2 regions of the Peribacillus sp. NPDC097284 genome follow, and region 2 is predicted to be linked to the other one. Evidence: a T-box and tRNA genes for the amino acid it is inferred to sense, from the RefSeq annotation. Region 2 holds a T-box; the other holds one or more tRNA genes.
The links. The T-box of region 2 lies ahead of ACIQXU_RS02200 (valine--tRNA ligase). A T-box ahead of a tRNA ligase gene usually reads a tRNA of that ligase, here a tRNA-Val.
Positions count from the first base shown of each region.

Region 1: it encodes a tRNA-Val, which carries the amino acid that the T-box ahead of ACIQXU_RS02200 (valine--tRNA ligase) is inferred to sense. The anticodon was not compared.

Region 1 covers NZ_JBIWCZ010000002.1:29,405-40,894, reverse strand. Annotated here, with positions in the region: gene xylA (xylose isomerase) at 1-676, opposite strand, end outside; gene ACIQXU_RS05945 (ROK family transcriptional regulator) at 848-2,011, shown strand; gene ACIQXU_RS05940 (type 1 glutamine amidotransferase domain-containing protein) at 2,068-2,592, opposite strand; gene murB (UDP-N-acetylmuramate dehydrogenase) at 2,756-3,664, opposite strand; tRNA gene ACIQXU_RS05930 (tRNA-Val) at 3,996-4,067, opposite strand; gene ACIQXU_RS05925 (hypothetical protein) at 4,283-4,504, shown strand; gene ACIQXU_RS05920 (phosphatidylglycerophosphatase A family protein) at 4,544-5,101, opposite strand; gene ACIQXU_RS05915 (alpha/beta hydrolase) at 5,277-5,999, shown strand; gene ACIQXU_RS05910 (YjcG family protein) at 6,078-6,593, shown strand; gene ACIQXU_RS05905 (GNAT family N-acetyltransferase) at 6,598-7,026, shown strand; gene ACIQXU_RS05900 (hypothetical protein) at 7,170-7,433, shown strand; gene ACIQXU_RS05895 (spore coat protein) at 7,663-8,154, shown strand; gene ACIQXU_RS05890 (hypothetical protein) at 8,209-8,505, opposite strand; gene ACIQXU_RS05885 (ATP-dependent helicase) at 8,655-10,928, shown strand; gene spoVIF (sporulation-specific transcription regulator SpoVIF) at 10,985-11,239, opposite strand; gene ACIQXU_RS05875 (YjcZ family sporulation protein) at 11,352-11,490, opposite strand, start outside.
Region 2 covers NZ_JBIWCZ010000001.1:419,879-431,368, reverse strand. Annotated here, with positions in the region: gene ACIQXU_RS02215 (LysM peptidoglycan-binding domain-containing protein) at 1-1,402, shown strand, start outside; gene ysxE (spore coat protein YsxE) at 1,498-2,568, shown strand; gene ACIQXU_RS02205 (hypothetical protein) at 2,626-2,778, opposite strand; T-box leader at 3,055-3,282, shown strand; gene ACIQXU_RS02200 (valine--tRNA ligase) at 3,326-5,977, shown strand; gene ACIQXU_RS02195 (ATP-grasp domain-containing protein) at 6,033-6,878, opposite strand; gene ACIQXU_RS02190 (ATP-grasp domain-containing protein) at 6,875-7,786, opposite strand; gene ACIQXU_RS02185 (bifunctional folylpolyglutamate synthase/dihydrofolate synthase) at 7,886-9,172, shown strand; gene ACIQXU_RS02180 (sensor domain-containing diguanylate cyclase) at 9,394-11,118, shown strand; gene ACIQXU_RS02175 (DUF5057 domain-containing protein) at 11,366-11,490, shown strand, end outside.

The sequences.
Region 1 (11,490 bases), on a different contig from region 2:
GGGCATCGAAACCAATCTCTTTGGAGTAATCCAGGGCCATATGGAAGAAGCGGGCCAAGTTATCCAGTTCTAACTTCATATTCGTATTAAGAAGCGTATCGTAGCCTTCACGTCCGCCCCAGAATACATAATTTTCTGAACCTAACTCCTTCCCTACTTCCAATCCTTTCTTCACTTTCGCAGCCGCATAGGCAAATACATCCGCATTCGGTGAAGTTGCTGCACCGTGAACCCAGCGAGGATTAGAGAACATATTCGCCGTATTCCAAAGTAATTTCGTCTTGCTAGTCTTCAAGTATTCCTTGATCATGGCCACAATTTCATCCATGTTCTTATTTGTCTCCCTCAATGTGTCTCCTTCAGGAGCGACGTCGACATCATGGAAACAGAAGAATGGAACGTCCATTTTTTCAAAAAATTCAAAGGAAGCTTCCACACGTGCCTTTGCTAGGTCCATTCCCGTAAATTTATTATATGGACGGAGCATTGTTGGTTGTCCAAATGGATCTGTACCATCTGCAGTGAATGTATGCCAGTAAGAGACGGCAAAGCGCAAAAACTCTTCCATCGTCTTTCCGTTAATCATTTCTTTCGGGTTGTAATATTTAAAGGCGAATGGATTCGAAGATTCTGAACCTTCATATTTTACTTGATTGATTGTTTCAAAATAACTCATAGTTATATTTCCTCCTCAGATAAAATTAAATTGGAATCGCTTTCATAATTTATAAAAATAATAATACCAGCAAAAACTTAGTTTGTCTAATGAATATACTAAGTTTTTTTGAATTTTTTTGTTATAATAAAACTTACCTAAAATCCATTATTATTAAAAGGAGGTAGAAAGATGACCTGGAGCCAGCAACTAATGAAAGTGAATAACAAGCAGGCCATTTTAGAAACCATCCTGGAATGTGCACCGATATCTCGGGCAGATATCTCTCAGCATCTCGGACTCACTAAGGGGACTGTTTCTTCTCTCGTCAATGAATTATTGGAAGCTAATCTTTGCATTGAATCAGGGCCAGGAGAGTCTAGCGGTGGAAGACGTCCAGTCCTGTTGTTGTTTCAAGAAAAGGCCGGCTACTCGATTGGAATAGATCTTGGAGTAAATTATATGTTAGGTATACTTACTGATCTCAATGGTGACATTATAGGGGAAATTAGTAGGAATACGAATAATGCAAACTACCAAGAAACTTTTGATCGTATGAAAGAAATGATTCAATCTTTAATAAAAACTGCCCCCGAAAGCTATTACGGAGTGGTAGGAATCGGAATTGGTATTCCTGGAATCGTTAATAACAAAGGGGAAATTTTGCTTGCTCCGAACTTAGGTTGGAAGAATGTTGACCTAAAAAAAGACATGGAAGAAGAGTTTGGTCTCCCTGTCATCATAGAAAACGAAGCAAATGCCGGGGCCTATGGAGAAAAGAAATTTGGCGCCGGCAAAGGCCATGAACATCTTGTTTACGTAAGCGCGGGTATGGGCATTGGGGTCGGCATTATCCTCCAAAATGAACTGTACCGCGGAGCGAATGGATTTTCCGGAGAAATGGGCCACATGATCATTGACGTTCATGGAAAGCCCTGCAAATGTGGAAGCAAGGGTTGCTGGGAATTATACGCATCCGAAAAAGCATTGATTGAACGGGCATCATCACTTTTCCAGTTGGAAGAAACCACGCTTGAATCATTGGTTGATCAGGCAAGCCATAATGAAGGAATCCGTGACCTTTTCAAAGAAATTGGACAATATCTTGGGATTGGCATTAGCAATATTTCCAATACCTTCAACCCTCAGCAGATTATTATCGGAAACCGCCTAGCTATGGCCAAGGACTGGTTAAGGGATTCCATAGTGAAGGTAGTTGAAAGCCATGCCCTCCAGTTCAATCAAGAAAAATTGCATATCAGCTTTTCTGATTTATCTTCCTATTCCCCTTCATTAGGGGTATCGGCCCATGTAATCGAAAATTTCTTGAAAACAAATTTGAATCACATAAATTAATAAGTTTATATGAAACAAAAAGTGATTTCTCCCTCAGGAAAAACCACTTTTTTGTTTCATTTCTCTTCAATTACCCGAATCAATTCCCGTAAATAATCGGGAAGATCCGGTGGACGTCTGCTCGATACCAGGTTTCCGTCCACCACAACAGGTTCGTCCATCCAATGTGCCCCGGCATTCTCCATATCATCTTTGATTCCGGGCGTACTTGTCACCTTCTTCCCTTGCAAAATTCCTGCCGAAACCAAGACCCAACCCGCATGGCATATTTGGCCAATCGGCTTCTTGCTTTCTTCCATACTCTGAATCAGAGAAATTACTTCAGGAAACCGACGAATCTTATCAGGTGCCCAGCCTCCTGGAACAAGAATCGCATCATAGTCTTCCGCTTTGATGCTGCCATAATCAAAATCTGAATCGGCTGGCACACCATATTTACCAATATACGTCTCATTTGCCTTTTCTCCGGCAAGATGGACGATGGCCCCTTCTTCCCTCAATCTTAAAATCGGATACCAAAGCTCCAAATCCTCGAAATCATGATGCACAAGACTGATTACTTTCTTTCCTTCTAAGCGCATATATCCCTCTCCTTCTATAACTTGTTCCCCTTAACTTAAAGGTATACTTCCCCCTTTTGGTAACTCGTACACTTTTATCTTTAAGTGCCTTTTTAAATTTCATCCTGGGATCTGATAAAAAGAAAAAAAGACTTTCTAATGAACGAAAGTCTTTTTTAGGATATTAGTCTTCTCCAATTATTTTCACTTCGGTTTCAAGCTCCACGTCGAATTTCCTTTTAACGGTGTCTTGAACATATTGAATGAGTTCCAAATAATCGGTGGCTGTTGCGGAACCAACATTTACGATAAATCCAGCATGTTTAGTGGAAACTTGAGCTCCACCGATTTGCTTTCCTTGCAAACCGCTATCCTGGATTAATTTACCTGCAAAGTGTCCAGGCGGACGTTTGAAGACACTTCCACAAGACGGAAATTCAAGCGGTTGTTTAGATTCCCTCTGGAAAGTAAAATCATCCATTTTACTTTTAATGTCTTCGTATTCTCCCTTTCTTAATAAGAAGGTAGCTTCTAATACCAGTAGTTTTTCTTTTGAAAAGCGGCTAGAACGATAGCCCAGTTCTAATTCATCCTTTTTCAAAGTCTGCAAATCTCCAGAACGGGTGATGACCAGGGCTTCCTGTAGTACATCTGAAACTTCTCCACCATATGCCCCTGCATTCATATATAAAGCCCCTCCAACAGAACCGGGGATCCCGCAAGCAAACTCTAAACCAGTTAGACTATTTTGTAACGCGTATCGAGAGGCTTGAATGATAGCAGCACCACTTTGAACGGTGAGCTTATTACCCTCCAATTCCATGCTTGCTATATCAATAAGGGTCATGACGATACCTCGTATGCCCCCATCTTTAATAATCATATTAGAACCATTCCCCACGATGGTTAAGGGTAAATGGTTGTTAAGCGCATAAACATATATCGCTTGGACTTCTTGATAGTTTGTAGGCATTACGAAGAAATCTGCCTTGCCACCTGTTTTTGTAAACGTATATTGATGTAGCGGTTCATTCATTCTCACATTACTTGGATGTACAATTCCCTGAAGATCTAAAAAAATTTGTTTACTCATTTATACAAACTCCCATTAAAAATTTTAGAAAAAAGAACAAACATTTCATTTCTTTTTGTACACATTAATCGTTAGATATTTCATTCTATGCTTCATATAAGCGAAAAACAACGATTTACACTTATTTATAACCTGCCATTTATTCCAATAACCACACTTTTCAATATTTAGTTATGGCTACATTCCCCGGTTCACCATTAATGAAGGAAAGAGGAGCTCATCCCCACCAGTAGAACTCTAAAAAGAATCCTATATGTTTCTCAGTATCATCCAGTAAAACCATAATAAAAAACGGCGAAAACATTGATTGTACAATGCTTACGCCGTTGGATGACCTGTGAGGGATTCGAACCCACGACCCCTTCCCTGTCAAGGAAGTGCTCTCCCACTGAGCTAACAAGTCGTATGTAATAGTTGGCTTGCTCTGTTACTTAAGTACATAATTTATTATAAGTTCTTTTCGACAAAAGTCAACGAATTATTTAAAAAAAGTTTAGCGTTTGCCTTTAAATAAAAGATATGGAACAAGACAAGAACAAATGTTCTTTATTTCCTTGCATAACAAACGTACGTTCGCATATAATATAAACAAGAAAGATAGAAACGGAGGCCAGCGGAATGAAATATATCATTCGGAAACATATGGATGAAAAGGTTCCTTTAGAAATCATTTACCTATCTGAAAATGGAAAGATTACACAGCGCAGAATTGAAGTTCTTGAAGTATATTCAGGTTATATCCGTGCCTTTTGCTTTCTTCGGCGGACAAAACGAACGTTTAAAATAGAAAACATCCTCTCTGCCCGCCTTATTAAGTCCAGGTATGATAGGTCAGGATAATCCCGATTACTACCTAACGCATCATTGATTGTTCCAAACTTATCCGATTAATTCCTCTTCTTCCTGTATATCCTTTTCTTGTTCAGTTAAAGATTCTTCATCATCTCTTAGACGGTGTGCCAATCTTGAGGCAGCGCTTGCTGCAATGCTTGCAACAATATCATCGAGGAAGGTATGCACGACTCCCTCTTGCTTCTTATCCAATTCGTGAATGACGCCTATTTTATTCTTATCCAAATGTCCAAAGGTTGTCACGGCAATGCTTCCATAACCAAGTACGGCACCAAAGGCAATCGTTTCATCCACTCCAAACAGACCTTCATCCGATTCGACAATGGATTGAAGCGGTTCCGATAGCTTCTTTTGTTCTGCCAGTCGATCAAGTTCAACACCAACTAAAATGGCATGTTGAATTTCTCTCTTTAAAAGCACCCTTTCAACACTTCTAATACATTCCTCTAATTTCAAATCAGCTTTATAAGGGAATTGTAGTTCAAAGACAATCTCTGCAATAGCCTCCACACTTACACCACGATCTAGTAATGTTTGTTTAGCCGCTCTTGTAACTTCCCTGCTATGGACGCGTACATCTGCCATTTTATCTGCCTCCCCTTTTTTTGATATCTTTCCATTATACCATTAAATATTCTAAATATTTGGAAAATAAAAGAAAAATCACTTTTCTATATCCTTCAGACAGGAAAAAGAAGGATGGCTATGCTAAAATAACTAAGAACATTATTTTCATTATAAATTCATAGAGGTGCGGTAAATGAGTTTACGCAAAGGCACGATAAAAGAATATATGTTTAGAAGTGAGGCGTTATCTGAGGAATTAGAGCTACTTGTATATTTACCGGCTAATTTTTCACCACTTTATAAATATACGCTTGTCATAGCTCAAGATGGTCGAGATTATTTTCAAATGGGTCGAATAGGTCGTGTGACTGATGAACTTTTAGGAAATGGCGAGATTGAGAATATTATAATCGTCGGCATTCCCTATAAAGATCGGTTTGACCGTAGACGGAAATATCATCCTGATGGTGAACAGCACGAAGCCTACATACGATTTCTGGCCCATGAACTTGTTCCATTTTTAGATGAGGAATTCCCAACCTATCAAATGGGACATGGCCGGGCATTAATGGGGGATTCTCTTGGTGGCACGGTTTCCCTGCTCGCTGCACTTAAATATCCACATACATTCGGTAAATGCATCATGCAGTCTCCGCTTGCCAATGAAGAAGTGATGAATGCTGTCCGTAGTTTTGAGAATCCTCATCTCCTCGAACTGTATCATGTGATTGGAACCGAAGAGACTGACGTTCCCACTACAGATGGGAACCGGGCAAATTTCATAGAACCCAACCGGGAACTGCATAAATTGTTAAAACAAAAAGGATTCCCTTGCTTCTATGAAGAATTTGAAGGGAATCATACGTGGAAGTTTTGGCAGGCAGATTTAAAAAGGGCCCTTCTAGAAATGTTTTAACCTCGGTTAGAATGGTAAAAAAATGCATTTGGACTAGAGTTTTCGAAAAATTAAATTATAATCTTAGGAGGTAACAATATGAAATATGGTGTTGCAATTTTCCCTTCAAAAAAACTTCAAGATTTAGCAAACTCCTACCGGAAACGGTATGACACAAAGTACGCATTCATTCCACCACATCTCACACTTAAACAACCGTTTGAAGCGACTGAAACGGAAATTTCAGCAATCGCAGAACGCTTGAAAGACATTGCACGGAAGTTCCAGCCTTTCTCCTTAAATGTGACGAAAGCGAAATCCTTCCAACCCGTCAGCAACACCATTTATTTTAAAGTGGAGCTGTCAAAGGAACTTGAAGACTTACACGAAATGCTTCATGATGAGAATTTCTTCAAAAATGAAACAGAACATGCTTTCGTTCCACATATAACGATTGCACAAGATCTATCTGATAACGAACATTCGGATGTTTTAGGTCAATTAAGCATGCTTGATGTAAGCCATGAAGAAGATGTCAAAAGAATTCATTTATTGTATCAATTGGAAGATGGAACATGGACTGTATATGAAACATTTCGTTTAGGAGCTGAATAATTTCGTGTTTGTAAAAATTGTTGAAAACGAGCAAGAACGTGGATATGCTTACACCATAAGAAAAAGAGTGTTTGTAGAGGAACAACATGTCCCACTTGAAGAAGAGATTGACCAATATGAAGAAGACTCCACCCACTTCGTTTTATATAACGAGGAAGAGCAGCCTATTGGTGCGGGGAGATTTCGAATCATTGACGGGATTGGTAAGGTCCAGCGCATCTGTGTACTCTCTAACTCCCGTAAAACTGGGGCTGGTGCCCTGATCATGAATGCCATTGAAGAATTTGCGATTTCTCATGACATCTCTCAATTGAAGCTCGATGCTCAATTACATGCCATCCCCTTTTACTCGAAATTAGGGTATGAAATCATTTCCGAGGAATTTATGGATGCAGGGATTCCCCATAAAACGATGAAAAAAAAGATTTCCTAATAAAAACGCTGTTCCCTTGGAATTTCCACAGGGGACAGCGTTTTTTTATATATACCATTCTCGTAAAAATCCCTTCCCATTCTATGTCAATATTCACAAATAAACATAGTCTATATATAGAAAGCAAGAAGGAGGGAAATTTTATGAGTAACAATGGATTCAACATGGATGAATCTCAAAAAAGGTTAATGGAACTACTCGTTTCAAGGACTTTGAGAAAGCATGGTGTCAAAAAGGATAAAGTTGATTTGAGTGATAAAGAAAGAAGTCACTTAAAAGAGACCATACAGTTTTTACAGAAACAATCTGAAATGCTTATCAATCAAGAGAAAAGCATTACAGAAAATGATGTGAATCCCGTCACAAATTCTCACCACACTAGTTATTCCGATACCAAAGACAAATAACTAACATTCCTCCTATTCAATTACGCTCTTTTCGGTATGAAGCGCAGACTGGACCTTGCTTCTTTACCATTCATTCTGAACACTTCATTCCATGATGCTTCATCCGTTCGCACAAACTCTTCAAAAAAATATTTGAAAATAAACGAATGAATTGATTTATTCGTCCAACCAAATTTACATGCATAGCATATTTTAATAGGGAATTAAACCCTAAGGAGGAAAAAACGACATGAACCAAAATGTATATCATAGCAACAATTGCAATACAACAAAACATTCTGAAAGATCATGGTCGGCTCTAGACAATAACACCAACCATCCCCTAACATCATTCTGTGAAGAATCCGCAAACGAAATTGAACAAGAAGCTAAACAGGATAATTCGCAACTCCAACTATCTGAAGAGCTTGTTTACATTAAAGATTCTTGTAATGTAAGAGTAATCTCTACAGATGTTAAAGCGGCCCTTTCTTTACAGACGGCAATCCAAGCAGCCATCGCTGTCATCGTCAGCATTTCCATTGCAGACACTGACCAAGCGGACCGCATTACTCAAGAATTGATTCAATCTTCTAATGTTAAACAAATTACACGTCAAAAAACAATTGTTGAAAACAGCCGTGATATCGAAATCACTACAACCGATGCTCAAATCGCCGTTAACATTCAATTGTTACTACAATTATTGTTAGCTCTAATTGTAGAATTAGACGTTCTTTAAGAGTGAACACAAAAAGGACACATAAATGTGTCCTTTTGTATTTCTATCGAAGTTTCAAACCATTTCGTTTACATATCCTCCTTTTCCTGTCATTTCAGCCGTGATTTCCTCTTGAGCCCTCATTAGTAAATGGTTCTTATACGCACCTGCTCCAGGTGATCTGTCCTGATTCATATTCGTGACATGGTCAAATTTTTCCGACCGCTTCGTTTCGTCTTCCAACACTTGGTCAAAACGAATTGGCTGAATGGGTGTCGTTCCATCAACGATTCTTGGCTTTCTCTCCGCTTCTACTGTCCGGTTTGCGTATTGAATGTATTCGAATTGCGTTACTGGCGCTATGTATCCCATCATTAACCCTCCTCACTATATAGGTTCTCTTGTCATTTACATACCCACTCCAGAATGAAACGAAACATCTTTTCCGGATTCTTTTTTTCTATTTCTCTGGTAAAATGGAGATTGCCGATATTTTTAATAGATTTGAGGTATCCATTTATATGAATCAAGCAAAATCGGGAAATGAAATCATACATCTACTTACTGTTTCGGCTAGTGAGCTGCAGACACTCTTTGAAAAAGGAAAACGTGATCAGCTCTCTTGTGTCATATGTGATAAGCCAGTGAAATTATTCATTGGCATTCATGAAACACCTTATTTTTATCACAGTGACCCTTCACGACCTGCTTGTGAAATGCCAAATCCTATATCAAAACCTGAAACTAAACCTTTAGAATACATGGAACAAAACGGATTCAGAATTCCTAAATCACGCACCATTACTGAAACGAAGACTGTTATCGAACCGTTTTTGAAAAGTCGGACCATTACAGGCAATCCTCCCTATTTGGATAAACCATCCGTCCGCACTGAACTTTTGGATCCTTACTTTCAGGAACTATCTGAAAAAGGGATCATGCTTGATGCCGAACAGTTAAAAGCAGTAAAAACGATAGAAGGTCCCGTCCTTGTTTTATCCGGGGCTGGAAGCGGTAAAACCAGAGTATTGACGGTAAGGACTGCCTATATGCTAACTGTAGAAAAAATAAATCCTAAAAGCATTATGCTTGTAACCTTTACAGCGAAATCTGCAAAGGAGATGCAGCAGCGGCTAATCAGCTACCCTTATATGTCCCCTTCCCTCGTCTCTCAAATTGTTAGTGGCACCTTCCACAGCATCTTTTATAAAATCTTGATCTTTCATGAGCCTGCAAAATGGCAACGGGACTTCCTGTTGAAGTGGAATTGGGAAAAAGAAAAAATATTGAAGCAGGCCGGTCGGGAGTTGGAGCTTGATGAAAAGGAATTTGCCTATGATCAGGCACTTCAGCAAATCGGCCTCTGGAAAAACTCGTTGATTTTTCCTGACGATGTCAAACCGAATGATGATTGGGAGAAATCCTGTCTATTCCTATATAAAAAGTATGAAGCGTATAAAGAACAAACAAGTAAATATGATTTCGATGATATGCTGGTAGGTTGCTACGTATTTTTGAAAAGCCATCCTGAATTGTTATTGAAATATCAACAACGGTTCCGCTATTTTTTAGTGGACGAGTTTCAGGATATTAATAAAGTTCAATATGAGTTGATAAAACTCCTTTCAGCGGAAACAAAAAATGTTTGTGCAGTTGGTGATGACGATCAAGCCATCTATTCATTCCGTGGGAGTGATCCAAAATATATCCTGAATTTCAACCATGATTTCCCTGGTTCCCAAGTCGTGAAGTTGACCGAAAATTACCGTTCTTCCCATGAGATTGTTGCTACGGCAAATAGAATGATAAAACGAAATCAGCATCGGATGGATAAAACGATGCGGGCACAACATAATCAAGGGAATCCAGCTGTGTTATTCTATCCGCATGATGAAGAGCTCGAAGCGACGATGATCGTGACCGACATACAAGAAAAGATATCCAAAGGTGCCAATCCTGGTGACTTCGCCATCCTTTACAGGACCCATACGATGTCGCGTGCCATTTTTGAAAGACTGGCATCTTCCAACCTTCCCTTCGTGATCGAAAAGGATGCGGATTCTTTTTATCAACGGCGGGTCATCCATGGCATGCTTGCATTCATGCGCTTAAGCCTGCACCCTCAGGATAGCAAGGCCGCTTCTGACGTCCTTTCTTCCTTGTTTTTAAAGCAGAGTGTCCTACAGGAGCTAAAAGCCCAGACGATCTTGCAAGATTGTGACTTTATCGATGCTTTTGCTTTTGTAAAAACGGGACATGCCTTTCAAGAACGTAAGTTAAAAGCAATACCGGCACAAATCCGTTCTATAAAGACCATGTCCCCGCTCGTGGCTTTAGAAGTCATCGAGAAGGATTTGGGCTATCAGGAGTATGTAAAGAAAAGGGGAAATGAAGCCCACTTGGAAAAAGGTTCGGATGATATTCGTGATTTGAAAGTGGCTGCTAATCGGTTTCCCACAGTCGCTTCCTTCCTCGACCATGTCGATCATATGACTGCCATGGTTCAGGAAGTGAAACAGCTATCCAAGCACTTTAAAGATGCCATTCAGCTCACGACGATTCACCGCTCTAAAGGCCTTGAATATCAATCTGTTTATATTCTGGCTGCGGTTGATGGCAGCCTTCCCCATGACTTTGCATTGGATTCGTATCGTAAGGGTGAACTTGGTCCTCTTGAAGAGGAAAGGAGATTGCTTTATGTGGCGGCGACCCGGGCCAAAAAGAATCTTTATATCTCTGTCCCGCAAACGAGACGTGGAAGGACGGCCCACCCATCCAGGTTCTTGAATCTTTAAAGATATCCAGGGAAACAGACAGGAGCCTGCAATACTGCAGGCTCCTGTTTCGCTTACTATTTTTTATTCATCATATTGGAAATTGTCCCGAAATCCAGTTTATTTCCCTCAGCAACGATAGAATGTACGATTTTGTCTTCCATTTCCTTGTTGACTGGTTTATTGGCTATTTGAGATACCCTTTTAATTACATTCCTGACAGTCGTTTCATCTTTAAAATTGGCACCCTGTAGTGAGTTTGCCAATTCCATAACATCCTTCATGTTTACACCCGTTTTTCCTTCTATGTTTTTAAACAAATTATTATCCATGCCTAAGCCCCTCCTTTTCTGTATCTATCTTATGGAAGGATGAGGGATATGTGCAAGGTCCATAAAAATCAATAAAAAAAGGAATAGGCTAATACAGCCTATTCCAATTACACTAACAGAAAGAAGCCCCGACAATAACTAATAGGATAAACAATACAACGATCAAGACGAACGTGGATCCAGCACCAAAGCCACCACCACTGTATGCTTCGCCTCCATATCCATAGCCATAGCCTTCATTGCAACCGCCA
Region 2 (11,490 bases):
AAGCTTTTTGCCGAAAGCCGTTCAAAAGGTTGAGAGGCATCCAGATGGTCTCAATGAATTCACACACCGATTTCCGGTTGATATAACGATACCGAATAACCGAATCTCCTCATTGGAGGAAATCGATATCACGATTCAGAGTTTTGACTATGCCCTGCCTGAACATAACTGCCTAAAATTACAGGCGGATTTGTTGATAACCGGTATTTACAATGATTCCTATGTGGAAGAGCGCATGGAAGTAGAGCAAGAGACCGAGGAGACTGAGTTTCTTGAGGAATCAGATGACGAAAATGAATCATACGTTCCATATGCGGCTGCAGAACCACCCGTCCCTGATTTCCATCATGTCTTCCGCAATGACGAGCAAAGTGATCTATATACGCCATTTTCCGCAGAAGCAAAACGAGTCGCGGAAGCAAAAGAGGATGAAGAAGAGGAACCGGTATACCTAAGCAACCATCAACATAACGCCCCTGTTTTTGAAATTCCTGTATCCCCATTTCCTGAGGAGATGCAGTGGGAAGCCGAGGTCAACAGACAGGATAACGACATAGAGACGCAAGTGAAAAGAAGAGTAATTGAAATTGAGGAAGAGAAAAATGAGACTCCTGTTTCCAAGGAAAAGTGGCCAGCATCGTTTGAGACAGAAAAAGGAGGAAGAATTGAAGAGCAGGTTAAAAGAAGGGTGGATGAGATAGAGGGAGGAAAAGGAGAAAGTATCGAGGAACAGGTCAATAGGCGAGTGGATGAAATCGAGGCAAAAAAAGATGCAGAGAACAAAGGGAACATCGAGGAACAGGTCAAAAGAAGAGTGGCTGAGATAGAAGATAAAAAAGGAAAACGTATTGAAACCGAAGTGAAAAGAAAAGTCGCTGAAATAGAAGAAGAAAAGGAAGGCTCCGTTTATTTGACCGATGTGGAAAATGTGCCAGTGGTTAAAATTCCGGGTTCGCCTCATCAAGAACAGGATGTCATCGTCAATAGGCAAGATGACAATCTTAGTGATGAGAATGAATCCTCAAGCCTCGAAAAGGATCCGGAATCCCTTTCATCTTTGACCGATCTATTCAAAAGAAGAGAAAAACCAGAAAAACAGGCAAAAGAAATGAAAAATTATAAAGGCAGAAAAAAGCAAAATGCCGAACAAGGTGAAAAAGAAAACCAGGATAATACGGATAAGCAACACACCATCATGGATCTTTTCGGAAGAAAGCAGGAAGAAGAATTGGTCAGGATGAAGGTCTGTATTGTACAGCAGGGGGAAACGATAGATGATCTGGCCCAGCGTTATGGCGTCACGGTACAATCCTTGCTTCTTAGTAATGAACTAGAAGGCAATCAGAGCGTTACCGAAGGGCAAGTCATTTACATTCCAAAGTCCATTGCTTACAAAAACTAATCACAAGCAGAAAGCAGGGCCTTGGCTCTGCTCCTGCTTTATCTTGCATTTCAAACGATTGGCGAGCTTTTTTAAAAAGAAAGTGAGTGAGTCTCGTGAGGGAAAACGAGAATCAACAAAAGAATATTCAGGATAGTGATTCAGCCTATGTCTTAAAAGAATACGCGCTTTATGTACAATATATCGAGGACTTTGGACGAGTGAAAAAAGTGTATAGCGACCGTGGTACCTTTGCCTTGAAATCGATTACGCCCCACAATGGAATGGACTTTATCCGAAATATCCAAACATTGTATCACCGGGGATATAACCGAATTGTGCCTATTTACCAAACGATGGACCAGCGCTATGCTGTGCTTCATAATGGCCGATTATATTACCTGATGCCTTGGTTGAATAATGAAGAAAATGGCGAACGTGATGAGAAACATAAGCAAATGTTCAGAGAACTTGCACGGATGCATACACTGTCTGTGAAAGAAACAGAGGTGGATACAGAGGAGCGGGAAGCTCATTATGAAAGAACGCTGAGTGAGTGGAATACGCAGAAGGACTTTATGGAGGAGTACATTGTCACCTGTGAAAGAAAGTGGTATATGTCTCCATTTGAGATGTCGGTCTGCACCTTTTTTACGGATATCACCCAGGCATTGAACTACTCTATCAAAAAGTTTGAAACATGGTTCGAAAAGACAAAGGAAAGTGAAAAAGTAAGGACCGTCCTCACCCACGGAAAGGTTTCATTGAAGCACTTTGTATATGATGAACGAGGATATGGTTACTTTATCAATTTCGAGAATTCGAATACGGCCCCTCCCCATTTTGACTTACTACCTTTTCTCGTCAAAACGGCGAGGACCTATCCAGTCCAATGTGATGATTGCGTCGATTGGCTTTATAATTATCTTCGTTTCTTTCCTTTGAAAGAAGAGGAAATGCTGCTGATGCAAAGTTATTTGGCTTTCCCGGGATCAGCACTGGATGTGGTGAAGAACTATTCCGAGGGTAAAGGTCTAAGGACGGAACTGGATAATGTCACGAAGTTGCAACGACAATTCTGGCTTTTGAAGAATGTGGAATATATGGTGATGAAGGTCGAGGAAGTCGAAAAACAGAAAAAAGCGGCTGCCGAGGCGGCCAAAGAGGAACAATCGCCCCCAAGCTAAATATACATGAATGGATGAATATCCAATCATGTATATTTTTTTGTTGTAGGGGAATAATTATATCCATTCTAAATATAAAGACATGGCTAAGAAAATAAAGGCGACCAACAGGAGCATATCGAAGAAAGTTGGAAATATTAACGTACGTATTCCTTGAAAAACAATGAAGGGGACAATGAATTGCTGACAAACACCGCGGAACTTTTTCATCCAAGGTGGCAACGTATAAGGTGAGTATTTTCGTCTCAAGATTGCACCTTCCTTTGTAGGACTTCTTTTATTGTATGGGAGGGCTGCGAAACATGTGAGAAATGCGGAACATCATGAAACGTTGATGGTATAATAGGAAGATCGCTCTGTTCTTGTGAGCCTCCCTTAGTGAATAGGGCCATACTTACGAAAGTAAACGAAAAGATGATTGACTCGACCCCCCTTTTTTTTGTACTATATACTATATGCAATTAATGATTTTACATATGAATATAAATGAATGTAAAGACCGGAAATAGTAAGATGAAATGCCCTTTTCAGAGAGGAAACCATTGGTGCGAGGTTTCTAAGCAGGCAGCATCAGAAGTCGTCCGCGAGCAGTCTTCGTGAATAGTTAGTAGCGAAGGCCGGTGAAGAGCCGTTATCCGATTTGAGAGCCGAGAAAAGATTTCTTTCTTTTTCGGAAAAAAGGTGGCACCGCGAACAACTTCCTTCGTCCTTTTATGATGATGGAAGTTTTTTTTATGCCCAAAAGGAGGAAAACAACATGGAAGAAAACCAAATTTCGATGCCAACAAAATATGATCCGCAAACGATAGAGAAAGGCCGTTATAAATGGTGGCTTGATGGGAAGTACTTTGAAACAACAGGTGATGATAAAAAAGAACCGTATACAATCGTCATCCCTCCACCAAACGTAACAGGTAAGCTACATCTTGGTCATGCTTGGGATACAACACTACAAGATATCTTGACACGTATGAAGCGTATGCAAGGATATGACGTGCTATGGCTTCCTGGTATGGACCATGCCGGTATCGCAACACAGGCGAAAGTGGAACAAAAGCTTCGTGCTGAAGGCGTTAGCCGCTATGACCTAGGTCGTGAGAAATTCGTGGAAGAAACATGGAAATGGAAAGAGGAATATGCAAGCCATATCCGTGAACAATGGGCAAAACTTGGTCTTGGCCTTGACTATACCCGCGAACGCTTCACGCTAGATGAAGGTCTTTCTAAAGCGGTCAATGAAGTATTCGTTACCCTTTATAAAAAAGGATTGATTTATCGTGGCGAATATATCATTAACTGGGACCCATCGACGAAAACGGCCATTTCTGATATCGAAGTAATCTACAAAGATATTCAAGGTGCATTCTATCATATGAAATACCCGCTAGTTGACGGATCGGGAGAAATTGAAATTGCGACAACCCGTCCAGAAACGATGCTTGGTGATACGGCAGTTGCGGTACATCCTAAAGATGACCGTTACAAGCATTTAATCGGGAAAATGGTTCGTCTGCCAATCACAGGTCGTGAAATTCCGATCGTTGGCGATGATTATGTGGATATGGATTTCGGTTCGGGTGCCGTTAAAATTACACCGGCTCATGACCCTAATGACTTTGAAATCGGAAACCGTCATAATCTAGAACGCATCCTTGTCATGCATGAAGATGGTTCGATGAATGAGAAGGCCGGTAAATATGAAGGAATGGACCGTTTCGAATGCCGTAAGCAAATCGTCAAAGACTTGCAAGAAGCTGGAGTACTCTTCAAAATTGAAGACCACCTTCACTCTGTTGGCCATTCAGAGCGTAGCGGAGCAGTTGTAGAACCATATCTTTCTACTCAATGGTTCGTTAAAATGCAGCCTCTTGCTGATGCATCGGTTGACCTTCAAAAGAAATCCGAGGATGAAAAGGTCAACTTCGTTCCGGATCGTTTCGAGAAAACATATCTGCACTGGATGGAAAATATCCGCGATTGGTGTATTTCCCGTCAACTTTGGTGGGGTCACCGCATCCCGGCCTGGTACCATAAAGAGACAGGCGAGGTATACGTGGGACAGGAAGCACCTGCTGATGCACAGAACTGGGAACAGGATACAGACGTCCTGGACACGTGGTTCAGCTCCGCACTATGGCCGTTCTCGACTATGGGCTGGCCGGACAAGGAAAGCATCGATTTCAAACGTTACTATCCGACCGGAGCACTTGTAACAGGATATGATATCATTTTCTTCTGGGTATCACGGATGATTTTCCAAGCGCTTGAATTTACGGGAGAGCGCCCATTCGAAGACGTTCTGATCCATGGTCTTGTTCGTGATGAACAGGGACGCAAGATGAGTAAATCGCTTGGCAATGGTGTCGATCCAATGGATGTCATCGACCAATATGGTGCAGATTCGCTACGTTACTTCCTTTCAACAGGAAGCTCACCAGGGCAAGATCTTCGTTACAGCACGGAAAAAGTGGAAGCGGTATGGAATTTCTCCAATAAGATCTGGAATGCCTCCCGTTTTGCCTTAATGAACATGAATGGCATGACCTATGATGAAATCGATTTAAGCGGTGAAAAGTCCGTTGCTGATAAATGGATCCTTACTCGATTGAATGAAACGATTTCAAACGTGACAAGACTTGCGGACCGTTATGAATTCGGTGAAGTGGGTCGCGTGCTTTATAATTTCATTTGGGATGATTTCTGTGACTGGTATATTGAAATGGCTAAACTTCCGCTATATGGCGAAGACGAAGCGGCGAAGAAAACGACTCGTTCGATTCTTGCATACGTGCTAGATAACACGATGAGATTGCTTCACCCATTCATGCCGTTCATAACGGAAGAAATTTGGCAAAACCTTCCGCACCAAGGCGAATCAATCACGGTTGCTGCATGGCCTGAAGTGAAGGAAGAGTTAACGGATACAGCTGCAGCGGAGGAAATGAAACTGCTTGTTGAAATCATCCGTTCAGTCCGGAATATCCGTTCTGAAGTCAACACGCCTTTAAGCAAAAAAATCAACTTGATTCTAAAAGCAAAAGATGAGTCCATTTTAGAAACATTAGAAAAAAACAGCAGCTATATCGAGCGCTTCTGTAATCCTGAACAATTGACAATCGGCATCGATGTCGAAGAACCAGCACAAGCCATGACAGCTGTGGTTACGGGTGTTGAACTGATCCTTCCACTAACAGGACTGATCAATATCGACGAAGAAGTGAAACGTCTTGAAAAGGAACTCGACAAACTTAATAAAGAAGTAGAACGCGTACAGAAAAAACTAGGCAACGAAGGCTTCGTCAAAAAAGCGCCAGCAAGTGTCATTGAAGAAGAACGTGCCAAAGAAAAAGACTATAGTGAGAAACGTGATTCTGTTATTCATAGAATCAATGAATTGAAACAGCTTTAAAAAAACAAAAAAGGATGAACCGGCTATGTAAGAAGCTGGTTCATCCTTTTATTTGTTACTTAACCGATAGTTTCTCTTTTATAAACAATAGATACTCTTTTACAATATTAAGATTACTGAGCGCACTTAACGTTCTGCTTCCCACTACATCTTCAATTTCATTGAGCATGAGGCTGCCATCTTCGGCGAAAATGAAATCGATCCCGACCATGCCAAAGTCAAAGGCAGCGATTACCCGTTCTACAAGTGTCCGTTCGGCAGCTGACAGCTCATATAACGAAGCAGATCCGCCTAACGTGTAATTGGCCTTGAAGTTAGAAGAGGACTCTCTAAGGACAGCTGCAATGATTCTGTTCCCAATGACAAAGACACGGATATCCTTTCCGAATACACCCGGTTTTTGAACGATCCATTTTGCGTTAGGCAGTTCTCTCAAGTCTTTTTCATGTTCAATCAAGTAAACCTGTTTTCCACCACGTCCATGAACGTCTTTCGCAATGAATGGTAATTCCATATCGCTTGTTGAGGGATTACCATAGCAATAAACTGTATCTGACATTGGAATGCCGATAGAAGTCACATATTGATGCGTCTTTGCTTTGTCATTCACGATTTCCGAGATGAAAGAAGAGTTGAAGCATGTGATATGTAGCCTTTCCAATTGTTTGGTGAAGAAAGGATCGATGGTCCGGACTATCGCAAAATCAGGCAAATCTATCGGTTCGAGCTTATGTACGACATACAATTGATTCGAACGGTGACCGATTTGTAGGTGGTCGCGATAATATAAACGCAAATCTAGGTCGAGATTTTTGGCCTCTTCCAGCATCCAATCTATGTATCCCCTGTTTTTTGCGGCATCTTCTTGGTTATAAATCAGCCAGCCTGTATGCTTTTTCATTGGAATCCCTTTCTTTCGAATACATCCACCACATAATCAAACATGCTGTCAGCAATATTAATGCCCGTACATTCGTAAATATTAAGCAAGTGCGAGTTCGAGTTCACTTCACATAATAGCGGGCCATCTTCTCCGAACAGCAAATCTACCCCGGCAAAATCCGCACCCAATAGAGTAGCGCAACGGATGGCAAGATCACTTTCTGCCTTGGTGGGTGTGTAGGGGAAGGCTGTTCCACCAGCTGTCATGTTTGCTCGGAAATCATGCTCGGACTTCCGTTGCATGGAAGCGATGACTTGATTGCCGACGACATTGACACGGATATCCCGGCCTTTACTATGCTCAATGAATTCCTGCATAATAAAAGGCCGGTGCCCAAGCTTTTTCACCGTTTCCATAAATTCATCCTCCGTAGGAATTAAATACACCTGTTCCCCGAATGAACCGTATGCTTCTTTTACAACGAGGGGGTAGCCAAGCTCATTGCCGATTTTTTTGAATGCATCCAGGTTCTTTCTTTCTATTCCTTCATAAGTAAACGGGGGAAACAGGGTTTTTGGCATCGGGATGCCGTGACCCGCTAAAGCTTGATGCGTTTTGGCCTTGCTATCGCATATATCGATGGCCGAGCTGCTGTTATATACGGGGAGGCCGAGCAGTTCCAGATGGCGTGCCAAATGAATATCCTTATCCATAAACAGGACGAAATCTGGTAATTTTCCATCAGTTCCTTTTAGATACGGGGTTCCCTTTTCAATAACGGAAACCAGGTCGGAATTTCGGACAAGTGTTGCCGATATCCCTTTTCTTTCAGCGGACTCTTGTATGAATAAAGCCAAGCTAGAAAACTTTTCATGTTGCAAATAGCCGTTGACGACAATCCAACAATGGAGTGAAGAAGATTTCATGGTCAATCACTACCTTTCATCTAGGTAAATCGTTAATATATTGATAAAATAATTTTAACGCATAAGAGCGGTATAAAGAAAGAGGAGGCTTATCGATAAATGGTAACGGACATGAATGAAATCAACCGATTTTTTGAAGAAAGACAGGTCCAATTAGGTATGAACTTTGGCTTGTCACGAATGGAAACATTATTAGCTAAATTAGGAAACCCCCATGTAGGGCTTAAATATATACATATTGCAGGGTCCAATGGCAAAGGTTCTACGCTCCAATTCATAAAGGAAATCCTTTTAGCTGAAGGGCTACGGGTGGCTTCTTTCACATCCCCATACTTAATTCGACTGAATGAGCAGGTAAAGATAAACCGGGAGGAAATCAGCGATGAGGACTTTGTCTCTGGATTTCAAGAACTGTGGCCAATCGTACAAGAGATGGATGGTGAAGGAAATGGACCCACTCAATTTGAAATCCTGACAGCGATGGCTTTTTCTTATTTTAGCAAAAAAGGCACGGATTTGGTTTTACTGGAAACGGGACTTGGGGGAAGGCTCGATACCACCAATGTCGTCAAGCCACTTCTTTCCATCATCACCTCCATTTCTTTGGAGCATACGAATATCCTCGGTAATACGCTAGGGGAAATTGCTTTTGAGAAGGCAGGGATCATTAAAAAAGGGGCACCGATCATCAGTGGAGTGACAACCGAAGAGCCAGCAAAGGTGATAGAAGATAAAGCACGTTCCATGGACGTTCCCTATTATCAAATCGATAAAGACGTTCATGTACATGCCATTAAGCAGGATGAACTCGGTCAAAGCTTCTCTTTTTCATTCAAGGATACCACCATCGAAAATATAGCGGTAAAGATGCTAGGGCGCCATCAAATCAATAATGCGGCACTGGCCATCGCAGCTGCTACAATTGTAAGAGAGGACATCCATGAACAAAGCATTCGGAAGGGGATAGGGGAAGCACAGTGGAATGGCCGTTTTGAGATAATTTCCGATGAACCGTTGATCATCATTGATGGGGCGCATAATCCAGCCGGTATTGAGGTGCTACTTGACACGTTAAAGACACGCTATCCGGATCATAGTTATCGGTTTATATTCAGTTCGTTTCGTGATAAGGATTATGCTACAATGCTTCATCTACTCGACACGGAAGCAAGCCAAATAACCGTTACTGAATTCAAGCATGAACGGGCAGCGAACGCGGAAGCGCTTTATGAACATTGTTCTAAGGAGAAACGGGAATTGGAGAAGGATTGGCAGAAAGCAATCATAATCGGCAAACAAAGAACAAACGCACGAGAAGTACTGGTCATCACGGGTTCCCTCTATTTCCTTTCTCTTGTCCGGAAATTTGTATACAGTGCTGAGTGATCATCAGCATGTGCCACTTATTGCAGCCATTTTTTCTATCATATTTAGCTTTATACCCTTTTGTCTTTTAAGACAGAAGGGTTTTTTTAGGTTCCAAAAACAAAGAAACAAAGACTTTTAACCTATTAGTTTTAAAGTTTTTTAATTTGGGTATAGTGCTAAAGTAACTGATTACTGGTATGATTAATGTGTCAAGATACTCATGGGGATGGGGAGAATAAATGATTATTTCTAGAAAAAAAAGAATGGCTGTCTATGTGATGTGGTTTCTTATTATACCCGCTGGTTTAGTCGGGACTTTTCAAGTATTTCCGCCAATCACGAGTGGGAATACGGGGGACATTGTTGCTTTTCTCGTACTCATAAGTGTATTGACCTTGATGCCGATTATGATTAACAATATCCCGATCACAGTCGTACAGGGCGTTTCGCTCGCGGTTTTTCTTGTGTTCGGATTAGCTATCGAAATTCTGGTCACACAGGTTACCTTCATGTTCATTATAGTCAGGCTTCGATTAGCCAAAAAGGATTGGTATCGGTTTCCGCTTAATTCCATCACGTCATTTATATTTTGCCTATTGAGTGGACTGGTCTATTATGGCTTAGGTGGAGATCATGATTTCACTTCCGGTATTGATATTTTCGACATTCTGTTGATTGTCGTTTATCTGTGTTCTTATTTTTTATTCAATCATTTAGCTGTCACCGTCTCCCATTCATTGTTATATGGGAAAAAGATGGAGATGAAAACAAAGGATGCTTTATGGGACGGTTTCTTAAGCCTCATGACCATGCCAATCGGGATTATTTTATTTATTTTATATATCGAAATGGGGACCTTGGCCATTTTGCTCGTAGGGGCGGCTTTGATCAGTTTGGCTTATATCATGAAACAATACTATTTTACTAAGGAAATAAACAGGCATTTAAAAAAGGTAAGTGAATTTGGTCATCAGTTGACTCAAAGGCTACAGGCGAACGAGGTACTGGATCTATTTATTGATGGTAGTTCAGCAATCATCCTTTCTAAGTACACGCTGGTCTTCGAAATATTCGATGAAAAAGAAAACGCCCAGATATTACGTTATGCAGAAAATGGCGTACAAATAGAAAAAAGGATTCAACCTGTTTCCATAAAAGAAGGAATCTATGCAACCCTTTTTCAATTGAAAAAAGCCAAGGTCTTTCATTCTAAAAAGGAATGGAAGCATCTGTCCAATTATGGGAATTTTCCAGAAGACGTGGAAAGCATCATGGCCATTCCCATTCTTCGAAACTCCGTTGTGGCAGGAGTAATCATTGTTACATCTTCCAAGAAGAGGGCGTATGGTACGCATCAAACGAAGATTATGGACATTCTCTCCTCCTACCTATGGGTGGCTCTTGAAAATGCTCGCCATTATCAAAAAACCAAATATAGTAGTGAACGATGCGCATTAACTCATTTATATAACTTTCGGTATTTTGAATGTGTGTTACATAAGGAATTCGAACGTTTACAAAACCAATCACTCAATCATTTGTCGCTGATCCTTCTTGATATTGACCATTTTAAATCGGTTAACGATACATATGGGCATCAAAGCGGTAATGAAATCCTTTGTGAATTGGCGGAGCGTCTAGAGGGCATTGTTGGTCATTTAGGGGTAACAGCAAGGTACGGTGGAGAGGAATTCGTTATCCTCTTACCCAATGTTGGAAAAGAAGAAGTCTATCAATTCGCAGAATTCATCAGACTCTCGATTGCCAACAAACCCTTCACCGTCCATTCGGATTTAAATGAAAATAGACGGGAAGAGTCCATTTCCATTACAGCAAGCATCGGGGTCGCAACAGCACCGGTCGATGCCGAAGATGCCCAATCGATAATCAGGCACGCTGACCGTGCCATGTATACAGGCGCAAAACAAGCTGGGAGAAATAAAGTGGCAGTATATGGAGGGTAAAAAGGCAGGATTCCTTGGAGTCTTGTCTTTTTTATAAGGGTGATTTTACCAATATTAAAAATTAATGGATTTATTGCCCATTCTTGTGCATTTTTTGATAAAATATGCTTAAGTAATAAGACTATATAACTAATAATGGTATAAGCAATCGATAGAGAGAAACATATAGACTTACATTACCAGGAACTGAACTGCTTCGTATAAGGCAGAGGAGAGATAAATTATAAATGAGAGTGATGTGTAAATTATGAAAAAATCAGTGGGGTTAGTCTTATCATTGGTATTACTATTTTCGTTTCTATTTCTACCTAAACCTTTAGAAGCAGCTGTTCAAACGTCTGGTCCTAAACTGAGAATCCTTGAGATTGTAGC